DNA from 2 places in the Dermacoccus sp. 147Ba genome. Region 2 is predicted to be linked to the other one. Evidence: riboswitches for the same ligand, from Rfam matches in the RefSeq annotation. Region 2 holds a riboswitch; the other holds the start of a gene.

Region 1 (14,838 bases), on a different contig from region 2:
GTGGCGTACACGCCGTCACCGACGCCGCCCTGCAACTGCGGGTTGCGACCGACGCGCGAGTGGCGCTGACCGTAGGCGAAGTAAATGATGAAGCCGATGAGGAGCCAGACGGCGAATCGCAGCCACGTCTCCACCGGCAGGTTGAGCATGAGGTAGAGGCAGATCGCCGCCGACAGCCACGGCAGAACCGGGCTGCCCGGCACCTTGAACGGACGCTCGAGATCGGGGCGGGCCTTACGCATGATCGGCACGGCCAGCGAGACGAGGAAGAACGCCGAGAGGGTACCGATGTTCACCATCTCTTCGAACTCGCCGATCGGGATGGTGGCCGCTGCAACCGCGATGAGGAAGCCCATGACGAGCGTCATCGGCACCGGCGTACCCGTCTTGGGGTTCGTCTTGGCCATGCCGCGCGGCAGGAGGCCGTCACGCGACATCGCGTACATGACGCGGGTGGCGCCGATCATGAGGGTCATGACGACGGTGGCCAGACCGGCCACAGCACCTGCGGAGATGATCTGCGCATAACCGGGGTGCCCCGCGTCTCGGAAGGCTGCTGCGAGCGCTCCCTTCGGGTCGATCTTGTCGTACTTCACCATGCCGGTGATGACGAGGCAGACGGACACGTAAAGGATGGTGCAGATGACCAGGGAGCCGATGATGCCGATCGGCAGGTCGCGCTTCGGGTTGCGGGTCTCCTCGGCCGTCGTCGCGACGACGTCGAAGCCGATGTAGGCGAAGAACACGAGGGCGGCACCTGAGATGACGCCCATGACGCCGAAGGCCTGCGGCTCCATGCCGGTGAGGATCTCCCACAGCGGGCGGTGCATCGTCTGCGACTCACCCTCGAGCTGCTGAGCCGGCGGGATGAAAGGGGTGTAGTTCTTCGCGTCGATGTACTGGATACCCATCACGATGATGAACAGCACGATGAAGACCTTGACAGCCACGAGCGCGAAGTTGATGCGCAGCGACTCCTTGATGCCGACGGCGATGAGGCAGGTCAGCGCGGCGACGAGACCGAAGGCGGCGAGGTCGAAGTGGTCGAACCAGCCGGTGCCTCCCTGCAGCTTCTCGGGCAGCTTGAGGCCCCACTCGCCGAACAGGATGTTGAAGTACGCGCTCCAGCCCTGAGCGACGACGCCGGCGGCGAGGATCAGCTCGAGGAGCAGATCCCAACCGACGATCCAGGCGATGAGTTCACCCATCGTCGCGTACGAGAACGTGTAGGCCGAACCCGAGACAGGCACGGTCGAGGAGAGCTCGGCGTAGCACAGCGCGGCGAGGCCACAGCAGACGGCGCCGAGCAGGAACGACAGGACGATGGCGGGGCCGGCCATCGTGGCGGCGGCGCTGCCGGTCACCGTGAAGATACCGGCGCCGATGATGACGCCGATACCGAAAACGGTGAGGTCGAGAGCCGAGAGATTCTTCTTCAGCTGGAACTCGGACGCCTCCGAGTCAGCGATCGAAGCCTCGATCGACTTGGTACGCAAAAGGCTCATAGGAGCGACCTTCCACAGGTGAGTTTTAACCGTGTGAGATTACTCGCCGTCTCGCCATGTGGAGGGTGTGTCCGCATACCGAGAGCGCCGGATGGTCTGTGGGGCGGTCGCGTGTTCGCGGCTCACCGACCAAGCCGAGTCATCGTCCGTGTCGTCCGATTCCTCGCCCACGTCACGAAATTCACCGTAAGCACGGTCACACTCGTCGGCCCAGAGCGGACGGCTGAAAGTGACCATTCCGTAAGGATCGGTCTCATCGCTGGAGCGCGGAACCGGTCCGCGGGTGCGACCGGGACGTTCGTCTGTCCCGAATTGCGTGTCGCGCGTGCGAACGCGGACCGGGAGTGTCTTGTTTTCGTCGCGGTACGGGTCGAACACCTCGTCCGAATGATGCGGATGCCGCGAGGGGTGGCCCTCGTCGTCACCGACGCCGAAGATGAGACCGCAGATCTCGCGGTACTTCGAGTCGGGCTCGCTCACGTAGTCGATGACGTTGAGCGCCTGCTCTTGGCCGGCCGACTCGATGACGAACGTGCCGTAACCGAGGATGCGCGCCGCAGGGGAGCGGTTGTACGACATGTCGGTCACCTTGGACAGCGGCATCATCGCGACCTTCTTGAAGAAGAGGCCGTGCAGGAGGATGAGGCGCTTGTTCGTGATGACGAAGGTCTTGTCCCACCACTCGAAGAGGCGCCAGAAGAAGTGAAGGAGGAGGACGAGCCAGATCCACCAGGCCGCATTGGTCACCGGGCCCATCCAGGCGGGGGCGCTGAGGCCCGCGACGACGACGAGGACGAGACCGAGCAGACAGGAGCTGAGGGCGGGCAGGAGCTGCGCCCAGTGCTGCTTCATCTCGAGAACGACGTGCTCGTTCCTGGCGAGGTACCCGGCGACGCTCTCGGACGGGCGGGTCGGGCGCAGCGGGCCCATGGCGTCAGCTCTTGCCGAGCAACGCGTCGAAGAACTCGCCCAGGTTGGTGACCGCGTTGCGCAGGACGTTGCCGATGGAGCGGACGACGTCCGCCGACTGACCGGGCGAGCTGAAGATGGCGTAGATGAGGAACGCGAACAACAAGAACTTCAGGATCGATTTGAAGTTGATCTTGTCCATTTCGATGTCTTCTCTCTCGGGTGGGCGACGCGCCCAAAGAGGGACGGGCAACTCGTGCATTCTTCCAGCGCCTGGGGTATGAGCGAAGAAGGCGCGCCGGGGCACGGATCAGTAGGCTCGCGCCTGTGGATCTGTCGATGACGTTGCGTGAAGCCCTCGAGCGCGAGGCATCGGGGACGGCGCTCAAGCAGTTGACGGCGGCCGTCGAGCGGCTGTCGACGCGTTACCGCGCGGTCGCTGCGGCGTCCGACCCCATCCTCGCCAAGCCGGTCGACGTCCTGGCCTATGCCCACTACCGGATGCCGGCGACGTTCGGCGCGGTGCGCGCCGCGCTGCGGGCGCTCGCGGCATCGGGGACGTTCGAGGCGGGCTCCGTGCGTTCGCTCGCCGACCTCGGCGGCGGGACGGGGGCCGCGGCCTGGGCGGCCGCTGACGTCTTCGACTCGCTCGAGGAAGTGAGCGTTCTCGATCAGGTGCCCGAAGCACTCGACCTGGGGCAGCGCTTGGCGAAGGCCAGCGGGGTGTCCGCGCTCGCGCGCACCGTATGGCAGGAAGGGCGCGTCGGGTCGTGGAACGTCTCCGTCGGGTCGCCGTCCGCGGGTGGGGCTGAGCTCGTCACCGTCTCGTACGTGCTCAGCGAACTGACGAGCGAGCAGGCCGACAAGATCGTCGCCGAGGCGGCTGCTGCTGCGACGCGCGCCATCGTCATCGTCGAACCCGGGACGCCGGACGGCTACCGCCGCATCCTGCGAGCGCGCGATCAGTTGCTCGCGGAGACCTGGCAGGTGGCGGCGCCGTGCCCGCACCAAGGCGAGTGCCCCCTGCTGGCGAAGGACGAGCCCGACTGGTGTCACTTCGCGGCCCGGGTGAATCGCTCGTCGGTGCACCGGCAGATCAAGGGCGGCGAACTGTCGCACGAGGACGAGAAGTTCAGCTACGTCGCGATGGTGCGACGACCGGCGCATCTCGCGCAGGGCTTCGCGGCTCCGGCCGCCGACGCGTCAGCCAGTGAGCAGCCGGCGCGTGTCATCCGGCACCCGCGCAAGAACAAAGGCTTTGTCGAACTGCAGGTGTGCGAATCGAACGATGCCTCGAACGCCAGTGGACAGGTGCGCCGCGCCGTCGTGAGCAAGAAGCGGGGCGCGCTCTACAAGCAGGCGCGTGACGTCGGCTGGGGCGATACGATCGACCTGGGGTGAGCCGTCGCGCCGCCAGTGACGGCGAATCTCAGGCGTCGTTCTTCGCGATGCCGTAGAGGCGGTCTCCCGCGTCGCCGAGGCCGGGCACGATGTAGCCGTTTTCGTTGAGCTTCTCGTCCATCGCGCCGGTGACGACGGTGATCGGAACGTTGATGTGCGCCGTGAGTTCGCGCAGCTTCTCGACGCCCTCGGGTGCCGCGATGAGGACGACGGCGGTGATGTCGTCGGCGCCGCGCTCGACGAGGTAGTCGATCGTCGCGGCCAGCGTGCCACCCGTGGCGAGCATCGGGTCGACGACGTAGACCTGGCGGCTCGAGAGGTCGTCGGGCAGACGGTTGGCGTACGTGGTGGCCTCGAGGGTCTCCTCGTTGCGCACCAGGCCGAGGAAGCCGACCTCCGCCGTCGGCAGCAGCCGCACCATGCCGTCGAGCATGCCGAGCCCGGCGCGCAGGATCGGCACGATGAGGGGACGCGGCGTGGCGAGCTTGATGCCGCGCGCCTTCGTCACCGGGGTCTCGACGTCGACCTCTTCGACGCGCACGTCGCGCGTGGCCTCGTACGCGAGCAGCGTGACGAGTTCGTCCGCGAGGCGGCGGAACGTGGGGGAGTCGGTGCGCTTGTCCCGCAGCGTCGTGAGCTTGTGCGAGATGAGCGGGTGGTCGGCGACGATGACACGCATGGGACAAACTTAACCCGTGGACCTGCCTGCAGCACCTGCCGTCGAGACGACGTATGCGACGTGGATGGCGGACGCCCTCGCCCGAGCGCGCGAAGCGGCGGCTGCGGGGGACGTTCCGGTGGGGGCGCTCGTCGTCGACGAGGGCGGCGCCGTCACCGGTGTCGGCGCGAACTTGCGTGAGGCGGACGGCGATCCGACCGGGCACGCGGAGATCGTCGCGATGCGGCGGGCCGCGACGTCCCGCGGGAGTTGGCGCCTCGACGGCTGCACGCTCGTCGTCACGCTCGAACCGTGCCTCATGTGCGCCGGTGCCGCCGTCCAGGCGAGGCTGCCGCGCATCGTGCTCGGCGCGTGGGACCGCAAGGCCGGCGCGTGCGGTGGGCTGTGGGACGTCGTGCGTGACTCCCGCTCCACGCACCGCATCGAGGTGGTCGGCGGCATCCGCGAAGCCGAGTGTGCCGAGGTGCTCACCGACTTCTTCCACCGCCGCCGCGCCTGACGCAGGAGGCGCCAGAAGTTGGTGACAGTTGGGGTACCTGGTGACGTTCAACCGTCACCAGGTACCCCAACTGCCACCAACTCCGAGTTATCCACAGGGTCGAGATGGCCATGCGTGACAACGTTGCCGAGTCGATCCAGCCTTGAGACATGCCCGCCGCTCCCTTACCGCCGTATCTCGCCCGCCGTCTGGCAGACGGCCTCACCTACGTCACCCGGCGTGATCTCGCCTCCGCAGGGATCGACGTCTCAACGCTGAGGGCGTGGCGTCGCGCAGGCTTCGTGACGTCGTACAGCTACGGGGCGTACGGCATCGTCGATCCGTGCGCCGCGGACATGGACCACTTCGCCGCTCGTCGACTTCACCATGTGCGCCGCTGTGAGGCACTCCTGCAGACGCTCCCGGGGGCGCACCTCATCGGCGGATCCGCCCTCGTGGTTCACCGGCTCGCGGTCCTGCGGTTCCCTGATCGCATCGAAGTGGCGCGCCACCCACGGGTGCAATCGAGGCGCGACGACTTCGTGTGCCGTCGGGCCTGGGGCGAGGCGCCGGAGCAGGTCGATGGGCTGGGTGTGCAGGCTGCCGCTGAGGCCGCCATCGAGGTTGCCGCACACGAAGGTCTGCGGGCGGGTGTCGTGAGTGCCGACTCCTACCTGTTCGAGGGCGGAACCCCGGGGGAGCTCGAATCAGCACTGGTCGCCTACGGTCGCAAGGCCGGTGTCGGGCAGGCTCGTGCAGCGGTCGAGCTCGCCGACGGAGCGATCGAATCCGCCGGCGAATCACTCCTGCGGTTGATCTGCCGGGATGCCGGAATCGCAGTGATTCCGCAGGTGGAGATCTGGGACGACGAGTCGCTCCCGTTCGCCCGCGTTGACTTCCTCGTCGAAGGGACTCGTGTCGTCCTCGAGTTCGACGGCATGGTGAAGTACACGCACCCCGAGGCGCTGCGTGCCGAGAAGCGACGCGAAATGCGACTGCGGCGACTTGGCTACGTCGTGGTGCGCTTCACCTGGAGCGACCTGTCGCCGCCGGTTCGGTTGGTTCGAACGATCCGCGAGGCGATGGCTGTCACGCGAGCGGCGTGAAGCCTCCGGAGAAGTTGGGGACAGTTGGGGTACTTGGTGACGGTTGAACGTCACCAAGTACCCCAACTGTCACCATGTGGGCCGGAGCGTGGTGTCAGCCGCGGGCGAAGGCGTCGAAGAGGCGGGCGCCGTCGGCGAGGGCGTCCTCGTCGAGCAGGAACCCCGGGTGGTGCAGGTCGGTCTCCTCGCCCTTGCCGGAGTGGACGCCGAAGCGTAGGTAGACGCCGGGCACGGAGTCGAGGTACCAGGAGAAGTCGTCGCCGCCGGAGGACTGCTCCGCTGTGCCGACACCCTCCTCACCGAACACCGAGACGACGGCCGCGCGCGCCCGCTCGGCGCACTCCTCGTCGTTGATGACCGGCGGAGGCCCCTGGGTGTACGTGACCTCAGCCTCCACGCCGAACGTGGCCGCGATCGACGCGACGGACGTCGTGACGAGTTCCTCGCCGATCTCCCACACGTCACGCTTCGCGCTGCGCAGCGTGCCCCACATCTCCACCTTCGCGGGGATGACGTTGACCGCACTGCCGCCGTTGATCGAACCGAACGTCAGCACCGCGCCGGCGCGCGGGTCGACGCGGCGGTCGAGCGCCGCCGTCAGCCCGGTGACGATCTGCGCAGCGGCGAAGATCGTGTCGCCCGTCTCGTGCGGACGGGCCGTGTGACCGCCCGACGACGTCACGGTGATGCCGAAGTTGGCGTTCGAGGAGGTGATGGGGCCGGCGATGACCCCGACCTCGCCGGTGGGACGGTGTGGGTCACAGTGCAACCCCATGAGCTGCGTCAGACCGTCGGTGACGCCCTCCTCGACGCACTTTTTCGCACCGCCGGGCTGTGTCTCCTCGGCCGGCTGGAAGATGAGGCGCACGGGCTGCGGGGGCGGGTCGGCCACGAGCAGCGACGCGGCGCCGAGCAGCATGGCCGTGTGCGCGTCGTGCCCGCACGCGTGGCTGACGCCCTCGTTGGCGCTCGCGAAGTCGAGCCCCGTGTCCTCCGTCATGGGCAGGGCGTCGATGTCGGCGCGCAGCCCCACGACGTCCTTCGACGAGGCTCCGTCGGCGGCGGGAACGTCACACCACAGACCGGTGCCCATGTCGAAGCGGTGAACCTTGAGGCCCATGTCCTCGAGCACTGAGGCGACGTAATCCGTCGTCTCGTGCTCCTCGTACGAACGCTCGGCGTTCTCGTGAAGCCACCGCCGCCACTCGACGACCTGCGCGGCGAGGTCGCCCTCCGGCGCCTTGGAACCTTTGCCTCGACCGAACATCAGCCCAGTACCTCCTCGAGAAATGCGACGACCCGGTCACCGAGGCGGTGCCGGTTGGCTCTCTTGACGAACTCGTGGCCTTCGTCCTCGAACAGGAGCAGGTCGGTGCCCACCCCGTTCGACTCCAGGACGGCGATGGCCTGACGTGTCTCGTTGACGGGCACGTTGGTGTCGTGCGCGCCGTGGACGAAGAGCACGGGAACGATGACCTCTCCCAGCCCGTGGATCGGCGACAACTCCTGCAGCAGTTCGCGCTCCTGGAGGGGGTGGCCGTACTTCGGCAGAGCGGCGACGGCGATCCACGGCTCGGTGTCGCGGTAGAACGTTTCGAGGTCGCTCATGCCGCAGGCTGCGATGGCGCCACGCCACAGCTCGGGGTGACGCACGAGCGTCGCGAGGGTGAGGTAACCGCCGTACGAGCGTCCGCTGACCACCAACTTCTCGGGGTCGGAGATGCCGGTCTTCACGAGGTGGGCGACGGTGTCGGCGACGTCGTCGATGGCTGACAGGCGCGAGTAGCGCTCGTCGGCGTGGCTGAACGCACGCCCCTGGCCGGACGAACCACGCACGTTCGGCGCGACGACGGTGTAGCCCGCGTCGACGGCCTGACGCAGCACGTTGTTGTAGCTCGGCCGCGACTGCCCCTCGGGGCCACCGTGGAAGTAGACCATCGTCGGCGCGGGCTCGTCACCGCAGCGGTAGACCCACGCCGTGAGCTCGAGGCCGTCGCGTGCGGGGTAGCGCACGAGTTCGGGGACGAACGTCGCGCTGCCGGCGTCGACGAGCACGGTGAGGGGACGTGAGTCAGCCTCGTCGGCCTCTGGGTCGGGCGCTGCCGTTTCGCCCTTCGGCTCCGCGCTGTAGCGCGCGAGCGGGCCGGGCGCACCGATGGGTGGTCTCGGATCCTCGGGCGACAGGTTCGCGCCGGGCTCGTCGCCGGTCCACGTGCCGTGCGCGACGTCCCAGAGCACGACGCGCGGTGGGAACTCGGGGCCCTGCACACAGAACGTGAGCAGCCGTCCGTCCGCGGTGAGGGACGGCGAGGTGACGACGACCTTCGGCAAGCGCGGCGCGGGGAGTTCGCGGGGTTCGCCGTAGCGCAGGTCGAGGATCTGGATGCGGCTGCGGCCGTCGTGGTTCCACAGCAGCGTGGCGGTGGACCCGTCACGGCTGACGGAGAACTCGTCGAGATCGGCGTCGGCCCGCGCGGCGAGTTCACGGACGTCGGTGCCGTCGGGGCCGACGCGCACGTCGAGCAGGCGGAAGCGTTCGCCGTGGTGGTCGCTGCGCACGAGGGCTCGCATGACTCCGCTCTCGTGCCCTGCGTCGAGCACGACGCCGGCGTCGGTCGTCGACCCGGGGTCGGGCGGCAGAAGCGGCCACCAGGCGCCCCCGACGTCGACGCGCAGCAACTCGCGGTGGCCACGCGAACCGACGCGGAACAGCGCCACGCCATCGCGGACGTGGACGAGTTCGCCGCCGACCCGCCGGTCGACGACGCGCACGTCCTGGGTGACGGCGGACAGGACGCGACCTTCGGCCAGACCCGAGTCGTCGATGGCGGTGAGGGCGAGTTCGACGCCGTCCCAGCAGACGATCTGCACGGTCGCGTCGGTGAACTCGAACGGGTTGACCGCGCTCTGGTCGTCCGGGTCGGTGGTGAACAGCCAGATCTCCTCGCGCTCACCACCGTCGGGGGCGACCTCGCAGGCGATCCAGTGACCGTCGTGGGAGTACGCGACGTTGCGCACCGGGCCCGGCGTCGGGATGGGCACGGTGCGTTCGGGGCCGGCACCGACGCCGTCGGGTGTGGCGAGCGGACGTTGCACGGCGTGCGGGTAGCCGTCCTCGTCGATGACGACGGCGGCGAGCAGCTTGCCGTCGGGGGACAGGCACGGGTGAAGTGAGTGGCGTACCGACGGCCGGGCGGGCGAGGTCTCGCTCGTTCGGGGGTTGAAGCTCACGACTTGATCCAGGTGTCCTTCCCGCCTCCGCCCGCGGAGACGTTGACGATCATCGTGCCCACCGGAGCGACTCGCGTCATCGCGGTGGGCGCCGTCTGGGCGTTCGTGCGAGAGGGGTCGTCCGGGTCCGGGCGTTGCATGACGAAGGCTCGCAGATCGACGTGACTGGGCGCGAATGCTCCGTCGGAGAGCGTCGGCAGTGTGGAGAGCGGGATGATGTCCTGCGCGACGAACCGCGCCGGCGTCTCTCGGATTTCGCTGCGTCGCTCCTCGAGTTCGTCCTCGGAGCACTCGGGACCGACGGTGATGCCGGTGCCGCCGTAGCCGTCGATGGGCTTGACGACGAGCTCGTCGAGCCGGTCGAGGACCTCCTCGCGCTGCTTCTCGTCGGAGCACAGCAACGTCGGCACCTGGCCGATGAGGGGTTCCTCGCCGAGGTAGAAATCGATCATGTAGGGCACGAGTGCGTAGACGGCCTTGTCGTCGGCGAGACCGTTGCCGGGGGCGTTGATGATGGTGACGGCACCGGCAGCCATGACGTCGCGCAGTGTCTCGCCGAGCTTGCGCCCGTCGGCGCCCTCGGAGCCGAACAGTTCCTCCTCGCCCATCCGCGGGTTGAGGAGGTGGACGCGGTGGCGATCGTCACCGTCGAGGCGGTAGAGGATGCCGTCGTCGACGAGCAGTTTGTCGGCGGTGACGAGGGCCGCGCCGATTTCGCCACTGACGAGGTTCTGCTCGTACCACGTGGTGTCGGTTTCACCGGGGGAGACCATGCACAGGCCGAGTTCGTCGTCGGCGTCTGCGCCCTCGACGAGAGCTGCTGCCGCGAGGAAGGCTTCGCGCAGGATGGGGTAGGCCTCGCGGGGGTGACGCAGTTTGCCGGGCGTGGGCAGGATCTCGGCGAAGTGGTCTTCGAGGATGCGCCGGTTGATGTGGCTCATGCCGAGCCCGCCGGGCATCCGCAGGTTGTCCTCCAGGACGATCCACTCGCCGGCGGAGGGGGAGACGAGGTCGAGCCCGCACAGGCCGGCGCGGACGAACCCTTCGGGCACCTTGTGGCCGTCCTTGGAGTAGCCGGGCGCGCGGCGCAGGACCTCGCGGTCGATGCGGCCGGCTTTGAGGATTTCGCCCGGGCCGTAGACGTCACGCAGGAACAGCTCGTGCGCGCGCACGCGCTGTTCGAGGCCGGCGCTGATCTCGGCCCAGCGTTCGGCGGTGATGATGCGGGGCGCGATGTCGATGGGGTAGGGGCGGTTGCCGTCCTTGGAGTTGATCGTGACGCCCAGTTCTTCGAGGTCATCGGCGGTTTCCCGGAGGCGCGCGGTGAGGCGTTCGGGGCCGAGGGCTTCGATGCGGCTGAGGACGGTGCAGTAGTCGGGCCGCATCTTGGCGTCGGCGGTGACGGATTCGTCGTGCACGCCCTTGGTGGCGGGGATGTAGTCGCGGTACGCGGAGAACGCGCCGGGAACGCCCTCGTGGGGGCCGCTGTTGGTGGGGTTTTCACCCGCGGACGTCGTCGTCATGCGATGACGCTACAGCGCGTCGCGGTGCAGCGGAAGGAACGCGAAAACTCCCGTCATGACGCGTCGTAACACTTCACCCCAAAGGGGGAGAAAAGACTCGCGGCATAAGCGCCGGGTACGGCAACGGGGCCGCAACACTCCTCGAGTGCGCGACCCCGTCACGCAGGGAAACGATCAACCCGGCGGGTATGAAGAGCCGGGTACGGCAACGGGGCCGCAACACTCCTTGAGTGCGCGACCCCGCTGGAAGCGGACTCCCCCGAGTGCTGTCGCACCGAGCGTGGCGGCCTCGCAGGCTCGGCCGCCACGCTCGGTGCGACAGCACGAAGGGAATCACTTCATGACGACGACAGGCGCCTGGCTCTTGCCCTTCTTGGCTTCCTTGGCCTCTTCCTCGGCGCGCTTGACGAGCGCCTGCGGCGGGTGGCCGGCGGACTTGGTGTAGTAGTCGGCTGCGCGACGCTCGGCGTACATCTTGGCGGCGGCGAGGGCGCCGGTGGAGATGGCGGCGTAGATGGCGGCTTCTAGGATGCCGGCGTTCGGGTCCTTGGCGCTGCGCGGGCTCTTGCCGGTGGCGGCCTTCCAGCCCTTGGTCGCGACGGTGGTGGCTGCCTTGCTGGCGACGATTCCGGCGCCGAGGCTGAGTACCTTCCAGACGAGGTTGCCCATGTTGTCTCCCCTTCCAAGGGTGGTCAATGTCTTGTGCCCATATTCGCAGGCGGTGTTGTGTGTTCGCCAGTCGTGCGGGCCGATTGGTCGACGTGTAATGTCGCCTGCGAACGACAGGGGAGCGCACGTTGCGCTGAGATCGTGCCGAGGTAGGGCACTAAACCCTCGAACCTGAACCGGTTAGCACCGGCGGAGGAAGTCGAGACTCACCCGTTCGTGCGCGGCTCGTGCCGCTTGCGGACGTGGTCCCTCACTCGAGGTGAGGAGGACGTCGTGATGAGCAAGTTCCACGTGACCGAGCGGACGGGTGGTTCCCACCCCGTGCCGACGACGGTGGCTGCGCTGGTGGCCGGTGTTGCGGTGTTGGCGACGTCGGCGTGCAGCGTCAGTGACACGAAGACGAAGTCGTCGGCGTCAGCGTCGGATGCGAAGAGCAAGACGGTGACGCTCGTGACGCACGAGTCCTGGGCACCCGACAAAGCCGTCATGGACGAGTTCGCGAAGCAGACCGGCTACACCGTGAAGGTGTCGAAGTCGGGCGATGCGGGCACCCTGGCCAACAAGTTGGTGCTCGCGAAGAACAACCCGACGGGCGACGTCGTCTTCGGCATCGACAACACGTTTGCTTCGAGGGTGACGAAGGAGGGCGTGCTCGAGCCGTACACGTCGAAGGCTGCTGCCGGGTCGACGTCGACGTACGACCTGCCGGACGGCCAGGGCAAGGGCGTGCTGTCGCCCATCGACACGGCGTCGGTGTGCGTCAACGTCGACGACGCGTGGTTCACGAAGAACAACAAGAAGAAGCCGGCGGGCCTCGACGACCTGACGAAGCCGGAGTACAAGAACCTCATGGTGGCGCCGGGTGCCTCGTCGAGTTCGCCCGGCATGGCGTTCTTCCTCGCGACGGTCGGCAAGTACGGCGAGAACGGCTGGAAGCCGTACTGGACGAAGCTCATGAGCAACGGCCTCAAGCTGACGTCGGGCTGGAGCGACGCCTGGAACGTCGACTACACCGCCGGTGAGGGCAAGGGCAGCCGCCCGATCGTCGTCAGCTACGACAGTTCGCCGGCGTTCACGGTGGACGGTGCGGGCAAGTCGACGACGTCGGCGCTCGGCAACACGTGCTTCCGCTCGAACGAGTACGCGGGCGTCATCAAGGGCGCGAAGAACCCCGAGGGCGCCAAGGCGTTCATCGACTTCATGAACGGCAAGAGCTTCCAGAAGTCGCTGCCGAACTCGATGTACGTCTTCCCGGTCGACTCCTCCGTCGAGCTTCCGCCTGAGTGGGCGAAGACGGTGAAGCCCGCCGAGAAGACGATCGACGTCTCGCCGGCGCAGATCGACGAGAAGCGTCAGACGTGGCTGACGCAGTGGAAGGACGTCACGTCGAAGTGAGCCGTGACGGCGTGGCTGCGCCGGCAGCACGAGCACGCGCGGGAACCTCGTCCCTCCCGCGCGTGCTCGTGCTCGCGTTGCTCGCCGCGGTGCCGCTCGTCTTCCTCGGCATCTTCTTCGCGTGGCCGGTTCTCGCGATGGCGGTGCGCGGCGTCACGGGCGACGGTGGGGGCGTTGACCTCGCGGGTGCCTGGGACGTCGTCACCCGCCCGCGCACCCTGCGCGTGCTGTGGTTCACGCTGTGGATGGCGGCGCTCGCGACGCTCTGCTCGGTGGCGCTCGGGCTGCCCGTCGCGCACGTGCTCTACCGCCTGCGGGTGCCGTTGGCGGGGCTGTGGCGCGCCCTCGTCGTCCTGCCGTTCGTGTTGCCGACGGTCGTCGTCGGCGTGGCGTTCCGCTCGCTGTTCGCCCCCGGCGGGCCGCTCGCGGCGCTGGGGTGGGACGGAACGTGGCAGCCGGTGCTGCTCGCGATGGTGTTCTTCAACATCTCCGTCGTCGTGCGCACGGTCGGGCCGTTGTGGGCCTCCCTCGACCCGCGCACCGCGCAGGCGGCAGCCGGCCTCGGAGCATCGCCCGCCCAGGTCTTCCGGACGGTGACGTGGCCGGCGTTGCGTCCCGCCGTCGTCAGTGCCGCGACGGTCGTGTTCCTCTTCTGTTCGACGGCGTTCGGCATCGTGCTCATGCTCGGCGGGCTGCGTTACGCGACGCTCGAGACCGAGATCTACTCGCTCACGGTCGAGTTCCTCGACCTGCGCGCCGCCGCGGTGCTCTCGACCGTGCAGTTCGTCCTCGTCGCGCTGTTGCTGCTCGGCGCTGAGCGGGCCCGCTCGGGTCTGCGGCGCAGTGATTCCGTTGTGCGCCGCGGCGTCGCGGTGGCCGACGAGCCGCGCCGAGTCACCCGATCCGACGCCCCGGCGCTCGCTGCCACCCTCTTCGCCTTGGCTCTCGTCGTCACACCTCTCTTCACCCTCGTCCTGCGCTCGCTGCGTGACGGCGACGGCTGGTCCCTCGTGCACTACCGCGCGCTCGGCGGAGAACTGGCCGCCCTGGCCGCCCTCTCGGTTTCGTGGCGCATCGCCCTCGACGCGGCACTGCTCGCGCTCGCGCTCGGCGTCATGGTGTCGGTCGTCGTCTCGTGGCGGGCTCGCACGCCGCGCGGCCGCCGCGTCATTGCGGGCCTCGACGCTGCGTTCATGCTGCCGCTCGGCGTCTCGGCCGTGACGGTCGGCTTCGGTTTCCTTCTCACCCTCGACCGTCCGCCGCTCGATCTGCGCAGCTCGCCGATCCTCATCCCGATCGCGCAGGCCACCGTCGCGCTGCCGCTCGTCGTGCGCGCGCTCGTACCCGTGCTGCGCTCGCTCGACCCGAGGTCGCGTGAAGCCGCGGCCGCCCTCGGCGCGAGCCCGTTGCGCGCCTGGATGACGGCCGACCTGCCACACCTGTGGCGTCCCTTCGTCGCCGCGGCGGGGTTCGCCCTCGCCGTGTCGCTCGGCGAGTTCGGGGCGACGGCGTTTCTCGCCCAGCCCGAGTCGCCGACGCTGCCCGTTCTCATCTATCAACTGCTCGGCCGCCCCGGCGCGGGCAACTTCGGGGCAGCGATGGCGGCTTCCGTGTTGCTCGCGACGGTGACGGCCCTCGTCATGGCTGCCGTGGAACGCATCGGCGGCAGCGCCGCGGGAAGGATGGACGGATGACGCAGCCCCAGGATCGGGAGGACGCCGGAGGCCTCGAGGTGACGGACGCCCGCGTCACCTTCGCCGGCAACGCCACACCGGCACTCGACGACGTCTCCCTCACGCTGCCGCGCGGGCGCGTGCTCGCCGTGCTCGGCCCGAGTGGCTGCGGCAAGTCGACGCTCCTGCGCGCCGTCGCCGGTCTGCAGGCGCTCGAGGCCGGGCGCATCGCCTTCGCCGGCACCGACGTGACACGCGTGCCCACCCAC
Region 2 (14,838 bases):
ACGCCGTCCGCGAGACGGCGCGTGGAGATGAGGAAGCCGGTGTGGGCGTGCATACGGTGTTCGGGGCGCACCGCGAGACCTTCGAGGTGCCAGCCGCGCACGAGGCTCTCCCATGCCTGCGGTTCGGTGAAGCCACCGTGCTCGCGGGTGGCCTCCGCGACGCGCGACAACTGGGTCGCCGTGGCCACGTAACAGATGAGGACGCCGCCGGGGGCGAGCGCGTCGTAGGCCACCTCGAGGCACTCCCACGGCGCGAGCATGTCGAGCACGACGCGGTCGATCGTGCCGGCCTCCACGGTCTGCGGGAGCATGTCGACGAGGTCACCGATCGTGATGCTCCACGCCGGGTGGTCGGTGCCGAAGAACTCGCGCGCGTTGCCGGCGGCGATGGCGGCGAAGTCCTCACGACGCTCGAACGAGTAGACACGGCCGTGCTCGCCGACCGAACGTAGCAGCGACATCGACAGGGCGCCCGAACCGACACCGGCCTCGACCACGCGAGCGCCGGGGAAGACATCGGCCATGGTGACGATCTGGCCGGCGTCCTTGGGGTAGACGACGGCGGCGCCGCGCGGCATCGACATGACGTAGTCGGACAGCAGAGGACGCAGGGCGAGGTACTCGACGCCGGCGGTGTTCGTGATGGTGACGCCGTCGGGCGAGCCGATGAGGTCGTCGTGGCGCACGAAGCCGCGGTGGGTGTGGAACTGCTTGCCCGGCGTCAGCGTGATCGTGTGCATGCGGCCCTTGGGGTCGGTGAGCTGGATGCGCTCACCCTCGCGGAAGGGGCCGCGGCGGTACTCGGCTCCCGTGGGTGCGGCGGGAAGGTCGGACGGGCGATCGGCGTCGGTCATGCCGAGAAGTTTAGGTGGTACGCAGGTCGCGGCCTTGCGCTCCCGCGTGCGCCTGCAGGGCGCGCTCGAGATCGCTGAGCAGGACGACGCCGATGACCTGCTCGCCGTGCGGCGGCGCGGCGGCCGGCGCGGGCTGCGTGACGACGACGAGCTGCGGCGTCGTGTCGCCCTCGAAACCCGGCAGGACGGCGGTGATGTCAGCCTGGGTGTCGGCGACGATGGCGGTGGCGCCGGAAACGATGGCTTCGGCGATCGCACTGGCCGGCACCCGGTCACGCTGTTCCAGCGGAACCCGCACGTGAGCGCCGGGCGGGACGACGGCGACGGGTTCGTTGGAAGCTCCGAGCAGGACGACGGGGTCCGGCCCCTTGGGGAGCGCCGAGACGGGCGTGTCGGCGGCGGCTGACACTGCGGGGCGCATCACCTGGGCCACTCGGATGCCGGAGAGGAATTCCCGGTTCGTGCCCACGGTGACGGCGGTGCTGGCACCTCGCCACAGGAACATGGCGATGAGCGCGAACCACATGAGGTTCCACGTCGAGCCCTCGCCGCGAAGCACCGGCACGAGGGCCCAGAGCACGACGGCGACAGCGACGATTCGGCCGCACCAGCCCGCGGCCTTCATGCCCTTGGCCCGGCTACCGGTGACCTTCCACACGAGGGCGTCGACGATGAACCCGCCGTCGAGAGGCAGCCCGGGCAGGAGGTTGAACAACCCGACGAAGCCGTTGCTGAAGGTGAACGCGAGCAGCAGCAGATGGCCCGCGCCGTCACCGCTCGACTGGGTGAGGGCGAACCATCCGGCGCCGGCGAGGACGAGGTTCGTCAGGGGCCCGACGACGGCGACGAGCGCCGAGTGCCCGGGTGTCGCGTCGGGTGAGTCGTAGGCCGTGTGGCCGCCCCACAGGTCGGCGACGATGCGGTTGACGCGGTAACCACAGGCCTGGCCGACGACGGCGTGAGCAGCCTCGTGCGCGAGCACGCTGACGAGCAGGAGCACGGCGTACGCGGCCGCGAGCAGGTAGGCGCCGGCTCCCCATTCGGGGTGCAGTCGGGCGACCTGCGGGCCGAAGAGCGCGACGATGACGAGGGCGATGATCGGCCAGGATCGGCCGATGTAGACGGGCACGCCGCGGAGCGTGGCGATCTTGAGACCCGGGGACGTCGACGGCATGAGGAAAGCCTAAGCGGCGTGGCTCGGCGTCGCTCGGGCGGTGTGAGTTACGCGCGATAGGCTCGCCGAATGGTCGCCGCGCTGTCCCCCTCACGAGCGTCCGATTTCATGCAGTGCCCGCTGCTCTACCGCTTCCGCGTCATCGACAAGCTACCCGAGCCGCCGAGCCCGGCCGCGGCGCGCGGCACGCTCGTCCATTCGGTGCTCGAGCGCATCTTCGACGTCGAGGCGCCGCAGCGAACACTCGAGCACGCGCTCTCCCTCGTCCCGCACGCGTGGGAGGACATGCTCGCCGAAGAACCCGAACTCGCCAAACTCGCGGGCGGCACGCCCCACGACCTCGCGACGTGGTTGCGCGACGCCGAGAAGCTCGTCGAGAAGTGGTTCGACCTGGAGAACCCGCAGCACCTCGAACCCGCCGAACGCGAGCGCTACGTCGAAGCCGACCTCGACGGCCTCACCCTGCGTGGGTACATCGACCGGCTCGACGTAGCACCCGGCGGGCAAATCCGCGTCGTCGACTACAAGACGGGGCGCTCACCGTCGGAGCTCTTCGAGGGCAAGGCCCTGTTCCAGATGAAGTTCTACGCGCTCGTCATCTGGCGAACTCGAGGCGTCATGCCGCTCATGCTCCAGCTCGTCTACCTCGGCAACAGCCAATTCGTGCGCTACCAGCCCGACGAGGACGACCTGCGGGCTCTCGAGCGCAAAATCACGGCTCTGTGGCAAGCCATCGAGCGCGCCGCGCAGACGGGTGACTGGCGTCCACGCAAGTCGTTCCTCTGCGGCTGGTGCGACCACAAGGCGCTGTGTCCCGCCTGGGGCGGCACTCCCCCGCCGCTTCCCGACAATGCCGGCGTGCTCGCCCTCGACCCGCACTCGACTGCCGACCTGGGGGATGTCGACGGTGACTGAACCTGATCAGGTTCAAGGTGCGGACTGGGAGGCCTGGCGCACCGTCGGTTGTGGTGTCGAAGCACTCCATCACGTCCTCACCCAAGCCGACGTGGACGTCAACCTCAACGAGGTGTTGCGCGCGGCGCTCGCGGCCGATGGCTACGACGACGCGCTCGGATGGCGCCACCGCGCCCTCGTCGAGGTGGCGGCAGCCCACGGCGTCCCGGGCGAGATCGTTTCCGGTCTCGACGTGGACACGCTGACGCACAACGGCGGCGCGGTCTGGCTCGTCTCCGTCACGGCACCCGAGCAGTTCGCGTGTACCCACCTCGTGGCGCCCGATTCGCGCGACGGCCGGCTCGACGTGTTCTGGCCGCAGGTCCACCCCCAGTTCGGTGGCCGCTTCCTCGCTGACCCCCGGTGGTTCGGGCCGAAGATGACCGGGCGCGGCACGCAGTTCGAGGTCAGTGCTTGAGCCGCGCGACTCCTTCGCCGTGCTCGTGATCCCCTTCACAAAACCTCGTGGAATACCCGGCCGAGGGTTACGGTTCAACAGGTAGTTTCAATTTCAACTACTTCCCCGAGGGGTCATGCAGTTCGGAATCTTCACGGTCGGTGACGTCACGACGGACCCGACGACGGGTCACACGGTCAGCGAGCACCGGCGCATTAAGAACACCGTCGAGATGGCCAAGGTCGCCGACGAGGTCGGTCTCGACGTCTTCGCCACCGGTCAGCACCACAACCCGCCCTTCGTGGCCCCCGCCAGCCCGCCCGTCCTCATGGGCAACCTCGCCGCGGTGACGAAGAACATCATCCTGTCGACCGCGACGACGCTCATCACGACGACGGACCCGGTGCACATCGCCGAGGACTACGCCTACGCGCAGCACCTCGCCGACGGGCGCGTCGACCTCATGCTCGGACGCGGCAACACCGGACCGGTCTACCCCTGGTTCGGCAAGGACATCCGTGAGGGCATCCCGCTGGCCATCGAGAACTACGCCCTGCTGCGCAAGCTGTGGAGCGAGGAGAACGTGACGTGGGAGGGCAAGTTCCGCACGCCGCTGCAGGGCTTCACCTCGACCCCGCGTCCGATGGACGGCGTCGCGCCGTTCGTCTGGCACGGTTCGATCCGCAGCCCCGAGATCGCCGAGCAGGCCGCCTACTACGGTGACGGCTTCTTCCACAACCACATCTTCTGGCCGCCGGAGCATGCGGCTCAGATGGTGCGCTTCTACCGTGAGCGCTTCGAGCACTACGGTCACGGTCGCGCGGAGGACGCCATCGTCGGTCTAGGTGGTCAGGTGTTCATGGCTGACTCGAAGTCGAAGGCGATGGAGACCTACCGTCCGTACTTCAACAACGCCCCGGTCTACGGCGGCGCCGCCTCCCTCGAGGACTTCACGACGCAGACGCCGCTGACGGTGGGTACCCCCGACGAGGTCATCGAGCGCACGCTCGGCTTCCGCGAGTACGTCGGCGACTACCAGCGCCAGCTGTTCCTCGTCGACCACGCCGGGTTGCCGCACGCCGAGGTCATGCACCAGATCGAGCTGCTCGGCACGAAGGTCGTGCCGCAGCTGCGCGCCGAGATGGACGTCCGACGCGCCGCCGGCGTACCTGACGCCCCGACGCATGCCAGCCTGCTGGCTGCGCGCGCTGCCCAGGCGACCGACACGCCCTCGGCTGACGCCGGTCAGATGGGCAGCGTCGAGACAGGCGCGCCGCGCGCTCCGAAGGTCGACGATGTGACGGGAACGCGCGCCGAAGACCGTTGAGCATCAGCCCGGTTCGCCGACAACTCGGCTAACCGGGCCCGGCGGGCGACGCCGGCGGCGACGTTCGGCCCAGACTCAGAGCAACGAGACGAAGGAGAACACGATGACGAACTGGACGGCACGCCTCGCCGTGATCAGCGGCGGGCTGAGTGAGGAATCGTCGACGCATCGTCTCGCCCAGCTGCTGTGCGACGCGGTTGTCGAGAGTGCGCGGGAGCAGGGCGGCGAGGTCGTCGTTCAGCGGATCGACCTGCGGGCGCTGGCGCACGACATCACGACGGCGTCGTTGACGCGGTTCGCTCCCCCGGCGCTCGCGGACGCGTACGAGGTGCTGGGCGCGGCCGACGCCGTGGTCGCGGTGACGCCGACGTACAAGGCGAGCTTCACGGGCTTGTTCAAGTCGTTCTGGGACGCGACTGCAGACGGCGTGCTGAGCGGCGTGCCCGTCATCGTCGGCGCGACGGGCGGTTCCACCCGACACTCGCTTGTGACGGACACGGCCCTGCGACCGCTGTTCGCGTACATGAAGGCGCTCGTCATGCCGACGGCCGTCTACGCCTCGCCCGACGACTGGGCCGGGCGAGGCCTGGAAGCGCGTGCGAGCGAGGCTGCCGATGAGTTGACGCAGCAGCTAGAGCGCGGGCTCGGCGGAGCGGACGTGGCGGTGAACGGCAGTTCTGAGGCGCGCTCGTCCAAGGTTGAAGAAGCGCCGAGAACATCGTCGAAATCGTTTCGTACGCTTGCCGATACGCGCAATCGGGCGCGCGATCCGTTCGTCGCGGTGCCGACGATGGAAGAGATGTTGCGCGGCTGAGCACGACTCGTGACCGGAAGGGGTCCGTCAGGTTCGTCATGAACCTGACGGACCCCTTCGTCACGTTCGTCTGCCGGGATGTGCCATAGTCGGAAGCGTCCTTCGTGGGAGTCCTGAGAACAGGGCTGAGAGGGAGCTGATACTGCTCCGACCGCTACCCGACCTGACCCGGATCATGCCGGCGCAGGCAGCCAAGGAGACCTCGTGGTCGCTCATCCTCCGTTCGGTGCCGACGTTCGTCGACATCTGTTGCGTGGGGTCTTGCCGTGCCTTCGCCCGATCCGAAGGAGGCACCATCATGACGACGTTCAACTCCCGCGAGCTCGCGGCCACCACCGACCGAGCAGCCACGTCGCCGACGTCGGCCCCCGTTCAGACGCGCGCAACCACCCCCGCTGACGGATCGGACGCTCGCCGGAAGCAGTACCGCGACGCGGACGGCCTGCGCGTGCCCTACACCGAGGTCATCCTCGACAACTCCCCCGGCACCGGCGCGGCCAACGCTCCCGTCGAGCTGTACGACACCTCCGGCCCGGGCAGTGACCCCGAGGTCGGGCTGCCGCCGCTGCGCGCCGAGTGGATCGCCGAGCGCGACGACGTCGAGACCTACGCCGGTCGGGAACGCACCCTGCTCGACGACGGCCGCTCGGCCGTCCGACGCGGTGAGGCGAGCCGCGAGTGGCGCGGCGAACGTCGCGCACCGCTGCGCTCCAAGGGCGGTGCCGTCGTCACCCAGATGCACTACGCCCGCAGGGGATTGATCACCCCCGAGATGCGATTCGTCGCCGCCCGCGAGAACTGCGCCGTCGAACTGGTGCGCAACGAGGTCGCCGCCGGGCGCGCGATCATCCCGGCCAACGTCAATCACCCGGAGAGCGAGCCGATGATCATCGGGCGCCGCTTCCTCGTCAAGGTGAACGCGAACATAGGCAACTCGGCCGTGACGTCGTCGATCGCCGAGGAGGTCGACAAGCTGACGTGGGCGACGACGTGGGGCGCCGACACCGTCATGGACCTGTCGACCGGTGACGACATCCACACGACGCGTGAGTGGATCATCCGCAACTCCCCCGTCCCGATCGGCACTGTGCCGATCTACCAGGCCCTCGAGAAGGTCAACGGTGAGGCCGACAAGCTGACGTGGGAGATCTTTCGCGACACCGTCATCGAGCAGTGCGAGCAGGGCGTCGACTACATGACGATCCACGCCGGCGTACTGCTGCGCTATGTGCCGATGACGGCCGAGCGCATCACGGGCATCGTCAGCCGCGGCGGCTCGATCATGGCCGGCTGGTGTCTCGCACACCACGAGGAGAACTTCCTCTACACCCACTTCGACGAGCTGTGCGAGATCTTCGCCCGCTACGACGTCGCCTTCTCCCTCGGTGACGGCCTGCGCCCTGGCTGCACTGCCGACGCCAACGACGAGGCGCAGCTTTCCGAGCTGCGCACCCTCGCCGAGCTGACGAAGCGGGCATGGCAGTTCGACGTCCAGGTCATGGTGGAGGGCCCCGGGCACGTGCCGCTCGACCTCGTCGAGGAGAACGTGCGCCTGCAGCAGGAGTGGTGTGACGGCGCGCCGTTCTACACGCTCGGCCCGCTCGTCACCGACGTCGCACCCGGCTACGACCACATCACTTCCGCCATCGGCGCGACGACGATCGCGATGGGTGGCACCGCGATGCTGTGCTACGTCACGCCGAAGGAGCACCTCGGGCTGCCGAACCGTGATGACGTCAAGACCGGCGTCATCACGTACAAGCTCGCGGCGCACGCCGCCGACGTCGCGAAGCGCCACCCCGGCGCGCGAGCGTGGGACGACGCGTTGAGCAAGGCGCGCTTCGAGTTCCGTTGGAACGACCAGTTCAACCTGTCGCTCGACCCCGACACCGCGCGCGAGTTCCATGACGAATCGCTGCCTGCCGAGGCGGCGAAGACGGCACACTTCTGTTCGATGTGCGGGCCGAAGTTCTGCTCGATGCGCATCAGCCAGGACGTGCGCGACCGCTTCGGTGACGCCGGCGCCCAGCGGCGCGTCGTCAGCGAGAGCGAGGCCCGTGAGGGCATGCAGCAGATGGCGAAGACGTTCGTCGAGCTCGGGCGCAGCGTCTACGTCGAACCCGACACCGCCCACGCCCTGGCGACCCCGACGCCCCAGGACTGACGGGTTCGCAACGGTGAGGGGTGGAGCAACGCGACTCCGCCCCTCACCGACTCTTGTCTCCGTCCGTGCCCACCCCATCTGCGATCTACGTCCACATGCGCGAACGGCGTACCCATCTGCGATTTCCGGTCACATTCGTCTGTGCCACGGCCTGCCGGGCCGGCTCGAGCGTCAGCGCGTCGCCCGAGCCCGCTCTGCCAGACGCGGCAGGTCGTCGAGGCTGACGGCGGCGAGGTCGGGGACGACGACGAGGCCGTCGAGCTGCGGAATCTCGACGAGATGCGGCACGGCGAGCGTGGGGACGCCGGCCGCGACGGCCGAGCGCACGCCCGTCGCCGAATCCTCGATCGCGACGCACTGCTCGGGCGCGAGCGCGAGGTTGTGTGCGGCCCGCAGGTACGGCTCCGGGTGCGGCTTGCCGTGTTCGACCATGTCGCCGGTGACGACGACTTCGAACGTCCCCGCAGGCAGGGAATCGACGAGAACCCGGGCGAACGACTCGTACGACATCGTGACGAGGGCGCACGGTAGACCCGCGTCGCGCGCCGCGAGCAGGAGCTCGCGAGCCCCCGGTCGCCACGGCACGTGCTCACGCAGCTTGACGACGACACGTTCGAGCAGGGCGTCGACAATCTCCTCCGGCGTGAGGGGAATGCCGGTCTGTTCCTTGATGATGCGCCCCGAGACGATGAGCGCGTTGCCGACCAGTTGGAACGCCTGGGCGTCGCTCCACGTGCCGCCGTGCGACTCGATGAGGTCGTTCTCGGCCTCCATCCAGTACGGCTCGGTGTCGATGAGTGTTCCGTCCATGTCCCACAGCACGCCGTGAGGCCTCGTCGGGGCGTGCGTGACACGCTGCTCGAGGCGCGTGAGGTGGGGCGTCGGGTCCACGGTCAGTCTTCCGGGTCGTAGCTGAGGTTGGGGGCGAGATGACGCTCCGCGTCCTTCACCGACCAGCCCTTTCGCCCAGCGTAGTCATCCACCTGATCGCGCCCGATCCGTCCGACGACGAAGTAGCGCGATTCGGGGTGGGCGAAGTACCACCCGGACACCGACGCTCCCGGCCACATCGCACGCGACTCGGTGAGTTCGACACCGATCTCACGCGTGACATCGAGCAACTCGAAGAGGGTGTCCTTCTCCGTGTGCTCGGGGCACGCCGGGTAGCCCGGCGCGGGGCGAATGCCGGTGTAGCGCTCGGCGATGAGGTCCTCGTTGGAGAGGTTCTCCCCTGCCTCGTGACCCCAGAACTCGGTGCGAACGCGCTCGTGCATGCGCTCGGCGAGCGCCTCGGCCAATCGGTCGGCCAGGGCCTCGAGCAGGATCGCGGAGTAGTCGTCGAGTTCCTCCTTGAACGCGGCGATCCGAGCCGGAAGCTCGGTACCGGCGGTCACGGCGAAGGCGCCGACCCAGTCGTCCACGCCGGAGCCCTGCGGCGCGACGAAGTCGGCCAGGGAACGGTTCGGCACGCCCTCGCGGTGCTGACCCTGCTGGCGCAGGTGATGCAGACGAGCACGCTCGTCGGAACGCTCGGCGTCGGTGAACAGGACGGTGTCGTCGCCGTCGCCCGCGGCGGGCCAGAAGCCGATGACGGCGGCCGGGTGGAGCCAGCCCTCGGCCTCGACGCGGTCGAGCATCTCCTGCGCATCGTCGTAGAGCTTGCGTGCTGCCTCACCCTGGGCGGGGTTGCTCAGAATGTCCGGGAAGCGACCCTTCATCTCCCACGCGGCGAAGAAGGGCTGCCAGTCGATGTACTCGCGCAGCTCGCTCACGGGGTAGTCGGTGAACGTGCGTGTCACCGGCGCCCCGTCCGCGGCGAGTGCCGGCGCTGCGGGCACAGCACCGAGGTCGAGCATCGGGCGGTTCTCCCGAGCCGCATCGAGACTGAGCAGCGGGCGGTCGTCACGCTTGGCCGCGTGGCGCGCACGCAGAGAGTCGTAGTCGGCCGTCACGTCCGCGAGGAGCGCCTCGCGACGGGCGCCCTTCGACAGGAGCGCGGCAACGACCGGTACGGAGCGCGAGGCGTCCTTGACCCACACGACGGGCTGGTCGTAGCGCTGATCGATCTTGACGGCGGTGTGTGCGCGCGACGTCGTGGCGCCCCCGACGAGCAGGGGCAGGTCGAAGCCCTGCCGCTGCATCTCCCCCGCGACGTTCACCATCTCCTCGAGCGAGGGCGTGATGAGGCCCGACAGGCCGATGATGTCGGCCTCGTGCTCACGGGCAGCGTCGAGGATCTTCTGCCCGGCCACCATGACGCCGAGGTCGATGACCTCGTAGTTGTTGCACTGCAACACCACGCCGACGATGTTCTTGCCGATGTCGTGGACGTCGCCCTTGACCGTCGCGAGCACGACCGTGCCGTTCGTCTGCTTGCCCGTCGTGCCGCTCTTCACCTTCTCCGCCTCGATGAAGGGGATGAGGTACGCGACGGCCTTCTTCATGACCCGGGCCGACTTCACGACCTGGGGCAGGAACATCTTGCCGGCACCGAAGAGGTCGCCGACGACGCCCATGCCATCCATGAGCGGGCCCTCGATCACCTCGAGCGGGCGCTTTCCCTCGGCCTCGAGCTCCGCGCGCATTTCCTCGGTGTCGTCCTCGATGAAGTCGTCGATGCCCTTGACGAGGGCGTGCGTGATGCGGTCGCGCACCGGCTCCTCGCGCCACCTCTCGGACTTCGTCTCGGCGACGGCTTCGCCGGTGTTGAAGCGCTCGGCGGCCTCGAGGAGGCGCTCCGTGGCGTCGGGTCGACGGTTGAGCACGACGTCCTCGACGAGGTCGCGCAGTTCGGGGTCGATCTCGTCGTACACGACGAGGGCGCCCGCGTTGACGATGCCCATGTCCATCCCCGCGGCGACGGCGTGGAAGAGGAAGACCGCGTGGATGGCCTCGCGCACGGGGTTGTTGCCGCGGAAGCTGAACGACACGTTGGAGACGCCGCCGGAGACAAGGGCACCCGGCAGGTTCTCCTTGATCCAGCGGGTGGCCTCGATGAAGTCCACGCCGTAGTTGGCGTGCTCCTCGATACCCGTACCGATGGCGAAGATGTTGGGGTCGAAGATGATGTCCTCGGCCGGCAGGCCCACCTCGGGGCCGGTGAGGATGTCGTAGGCGCGTCGGCAGATGTCCTTGCGCCGCTCGAGAGTGTCGGCCTGGCCGTCCTCGTCGAAGGCCATGACGACGGCCGCAGCGCCGTAGCGCTTGACGAGCCGCGCCTGCTCGACGAACGGCTCGACGCCCTCCTTCATCGAGATGGAGTTGACGATCGACTTGCCCTGGATGCACTTGAGTCCGGCTTCGATGACGTCCCACTTCGAGGAGTCGACCATGACCGGAACGCGGCTGATGTCGGGTTCGGACGCGATGAGCTTGCAGAAGCGGTCCATCGCCTCGATGCCGTCGATCATCCCCTCGTCCATGTTGATGTCGATGATCTGAGCGCCGTTCTCGACCTGCTGACGAGCCACAGACAAGGCGGTGGGGTAATCGCCGTCCTTGATGAGCTTGCGGAAGCGAGCCGAACCGGTGATGTTCGTGCGCTCACCGACGTTGACGAAGAGCGAGTCGTCGTCGACGGTGAAGGGCTCGAGGCCGGAAAGCCTTAGAGCGGAACCGATCTCGGGCACCGGACGTGGCGGCAGCTTCTCGATCATTTCCGCGATGGCCGCGATGTGGTCCGGGGTCGTGCCGCAGCATCCACCGACGATGTTGACGAGTCGGTCGGTGGCGAACGTCGTGACGACCCCCGCCATCGCGTCGGGCGTCTCGTCGTACTCACCGAAGGCGTTCGGCAGCCCCGCGTTCGGGTAGCAGGAAACGAAACAGTCTGCGATGCGGGAGATCTCGGCGACGTACGGTCGCATCTCGTCCGCGCCGAGTGCACAGTTGAGGCCGACGGCCAGCGGCTTGCTGTGGCGCACCGAGTTCCAGAACGCCTCGCTCGTCTGGCCCGACAGCGTACGTCCCGAGGCGTCGGTGATCGTGCCCGAGATGACGATGGGCCAACGGCGGCCGCGCTGCTCGAACAGGACGTCGAGTGCGAACAGAGCCGCCTTGGCGTTGAGGGTGTCGAAGATCGTCTCGACGAGCATGATGTCGACGCCGCCGTCGGCCAGGCCTTCGGCCTGCTCGAGATAGGCCGAGACGAGCTCGTCGAAGGAGATGTTGCGCTTGCCCGGGTCGTTGACGTCCGGCGAGATGGACGCGGTGCGGTTCGTCGGGCCGATGGCGCCGGCCACGAAGCGGGGACGCTCGTCGGTGGCGACGGCATCGGCGGCGTTGCGCGCGAGTTTCGCCGAGGCGACGTTGAGCTCGTACGCGAGGTCGCTCATGTCGTAGTCGGCGAGCGAGATGCGCTGGGCGTTGAAGGTGTTCGTCTCGACGATGTCGGCGCCGGCTTCGAGGTACTCGCGGTGGATTCCCTCGATGACGTCGGGCGCGGTGAGCGAGAGCAGGTCGTTGTTGCCCCGCAGGTCGCTCGGGTAGTCGGCGAAACGCTCGCCGCGGTAGTCGGCTTCGGTGAGCCCGGCGCGCTGGATCATCGTTCCCATGGCGCCGTCCATGATGAGGAGGCGATCGCTCAGGAGGCGCCTGAGTTCGTCCGTGCGATCCGTGCTGGTCGTGACGAACTCGTCCTGGTCGGTCGTTGTCTTGGAGCGGCTGCTCACGTGACGTCCCTTCACCGAAGATGGTCTGAACGCCACATGCTAAGCGGGAGCGAGGTACCGGCCTTGGTGCGCGCAGCCTCGTGGCCGCATACTGGAACGCTTGCCGATCTTTCGACCCGAAGGGGTGCCCGCAGTGCGTCGTCACTTCGAACTCGTCACCGAGACCGCGCCCACCGTCATCGTCGCGTTCCAGGGGTGGAACGACGTGTCCGGTGCGGCCCTGGACGCCGTCGACCACCTCGTCACCCAGACGAAGGCTCGGCTGTGGGCCGACATCGATCCTCAGGACTACTACGACTTCCAGGTCAACCAGCCGCGCGTCGACGTCGTCGACGGCGAGCGTCGCATCATCTGGCGCACGACCGAGGTCCACCACGCGGTGATGGCCGGGGTGGGCGATGTGCTGCTCGTCAAGGGCATCGAACCGTCGTTCCGCTGGAAGGCGTTCCTCGACGAACTGCTCACGATGCTCGACGACGTGAACCCCCGTCGCGTGGTCCTGTGCGGCGTGCTCGACGGCGAAGTGGCCCACACGCGTCCGTTCCCCGTCGCCTTCACGTCCCCTCAGCCGGTGACCCGGGCGGCCCACGACGCACGGACACCCACCTACATCGGACCGACGGGCATCGTCGGGGTGCTCGTCGATGCCCTCGGTCGCACTGCGTACGAGACGCTCTCGATGTGGGTGACCGTTCCTCGATACGCGCTCGGTGGGCCCCAGCCGAAGGTCTCCCTGACCGTCGTCAGCGCGCTGGAACGCCTTCTCGAGACGCCGCTCCCCCTGGCCGATCTCGAGGAGCAGGCGCGCGCGTGGGAACGGGGTGTGAGCGACCTCGTGGCGGAGGACGGTGAGATGGCGTCCTACGTCGACACGCTCGAGAACACCGTCGACGTCACCGAACTGCCCGAGGCGTCGGGAGACGCCATCGCGCAGGAGTTCGAGCAGTTCCTGCGCCGCCGCGACGACGACCAGCTCTGAGCGCACGAACAAGGACCGGCCCGCCCCCACGTGGGGACGGGCCGATCCTCGCGAGAGTCGGAGTGTGACTCAGAGGCGGACGCCGAGCAGGGCCTCGACCGCTTCGCGGACCTGGCCACCGGAACCGATGGCCTCGTTCTCCGCGGTCTCACACCAAGCGTCCACGGCGGCGAGCGCCGATGCGGTGTCGAGGTCGTTGCGCAGGGCCCGGCGCAGATCCGCGACGACGGCCTCGGCGTCCCCACGATCGTTGGACGTGGCGGCACGCCAGCGTGCCAGTCGCTCCTTGGCCGCCTCGAGCATGGCGTCGGTGTACTCCCAGTCGCTGCGGTAGTGCTGCGCGAGCATGACGAGACGAATGGCCATCGGGTCGACGCCCTCACGGCGCAACACGGAGACCTTGACGAGGTTGCCCTTGCTCTTGCTCATCTTCTCGCCCTCGTACCCGACCATGCCCTGGTGGGCATAGTGACGGGCGAAGGGCACCTGGCCGGTGAGCGCGACGGCCTGGACCGCGCTCATCTCGTGGTGCGGGAAGACGAGGTCGGTGCCGCCGCCCTGCAGAGTGAAACCGGAACCGAGGTGCTCGAGCGCGATCGAGGTGCACTCGATGTGCCATCCGGGGCGACCGCGTCCGATGACCGAACCGCCGTTCCAGGCGGGCTCCCCCGCGCGCTCGGCGCGCCACAGGAGCGGGTCGAGCGCGTCGCGTTTACCAGGGCGCTCGGGGTCACCGCCACGGTCGGCGTAGACGTCGAGCATCTCCTCGCGACTCCAGTGCGACAGGTCGCCGAACGTGGGCTGCTGCGCGAGGTCGAGGTAGATGTCCGCCGCGCCGTCGGCGACGTCCTCACCCTCGGGCACCGGCGAGGCGTAGGCCGCGCCGGACTCGACGAGCTTCGTCACATTGGCGGCGTGTGAGCCCATGGACTCGACGACGCCGATGTAGTGCTGCGGCGGCAGAACGGCAAGGGCTTCCATGTCGCCGTGGAAGAGCTCGATCTCGCTCGTGGCGAGGTCGCGCCAGTCGACACCGTCACGGGTGGCACGTTCGAGCAGTGGGTCGTCGACATCCGTGACGTTCTGGACGTAGGTGACCTTCATGCCCATGTCCCGCATGACGCGGTGGGCCAGGTCGAAGGTGACGTAGGTGGCCGCGTGACCGAGGTGCGTCGCGTCGTACGGAGTGATGCCGCAGACGTACATGCCGGCTGCTTCGGCGGGCTCGATCGGAAGGGGTTTCCCGGCGGCCGTGTCGAAGAGGGCGAACGGCGTGTCCGCTCCTGCGGTGGTCGAGACGGCGGGCAGGGAGGGCGCGGACCACGATTTCACGCCGCCCAGCCTAACGCGCTCACAGCGGCGGCCAGGGCAGGCCGTAGCGCTCCTCGGGTGGGTCCGGGAAGGTGCCGGCTTCGAGCAGTGCGTCGGTGCGCGCGTGCAGCGCCTCGATCTCGGCCGGTGTGAGGAGCGGGGCCAACCCCTGTGTGAGTTCCCCTCGCGCCGAG

Evidence for each region. Region 2 has a riboswitch for thiamine pyrophosphate ahead of thiC (phosphomethylpyrimidine synthase ThiC). Riboswitches for the same ligand answer to the same signal wherever they lie in the genome.
Region 1: another riboswitch for thiamine pyrophosphate. It lies ahead of EVU97_RS04890 (thiamine ABC transporter substrate binding subunit); the one in region 2 lies ahead of thiC (phosphomethylpyrimidine synthase ThiC).

Annotation. Positions count from the first base shown of each region.
Region 1 is NZ_SEHL01000003.1:77,197-92,034, forward strand. It holds gene EVU97_RS04840 (APC family permease) at 1-1,505, opposite strand, end outside; gene EVU97_RS04845 (PH domain-containing protein) at 1,545-2,435, opposite strand; gene EVU97_RS14940 (hypothetical protein) at 2,440-2,616, opposite strand; gene EVU97_RS04850 (small ribosomal subunit Rsm22 family protein) at 2,742-3,815, shown strand; gene upp (uracil phosphoribosyltransferase) at 3,844-4,494, opposite strand; gene EVU97_RS04860 (nucleoside deaminase) at 4,559-4,993, shown strand; gene EVU97_RS04865 (DUF559 domain-containing protein) at 5,143-6,078, shown strand; gene EVU97_RS04870 (amidohydrolase) at 6,173-7,345, opposite strand; gene EVU97_RS04875 (alpha/beta fold hydrolase) at 7,345-9,309, opposite strand; gene EVU97_RS04880 (circularly permuted type 2 ATP-grasp protein) at 9,306-10,832, opposite strand; gene EVU97_RS04885 (DUF4235 domain-containing protein) at 11,166-11,501, opposite strand; TPP riboswitch at 11,607-11,716, shown strand; gene EVU97_RS04890 (thiamine ABC transporter substrate binding subunit) at 11,778-12,896, shown strand; gene EVU97_RS04895 (ABC transporter permease) at 12,860-14,590, shown strand; gene EVU97_RS04900 (ABC transporter ATP-binding protein) at 14,587-14,838, shown strand, end outside.
Region 2 is NZ_SEHL01000002.1:252,010-266,847, reverse strand. It holds gene EVU97_RS03515 (tRNA (adenine-N1)-methyltransferase) at 1-854, opposite strand, end outside; gene EVU97_RS15100 (site-2 protease family protein) at 865-2,028, opposite strand; gene EVU97_RS03505 (PD-(D/E)XK nuclease family protein) at 2,098-2,943, shown strand; gene EVU97_RS03500 (hypothetical protein) at 2,936-3,400, shown strand; gene EVU97_RS03495 (CE1758 family FMN-dependent luciferase-like monooxygenase) at 3,516-4,706, shown strand; gene EVU97_RS03490 (CE1759 family FMN reductase) at 4,810-5,520, shown strand; TPP riboswitch at 5,615-5,729, shown strand; gene thiC (phosphomethylpyrimidine synthase ThiC) at 5,819-7,684, shown strand; gene EVU97_RS03480 (HAD family hydrolase) at 7,856-8,575, opposite strand; gene metH (methionine synthase) at 8,578-12,354, opposite strand; gene EVU97_RS03470 (PAC2 family protein) at 12,455-13,333, shown strand; gene mshC (cysteine--1-D-myo-inosityl 2-amino-2-deoxy-alpha-D-glucopyranoside ligase) at 13,403-14,665, opposite strand; gene EVU97_RS03460 (SCO1664 family protein) at 14,685-14,838, opposite strand, start outside.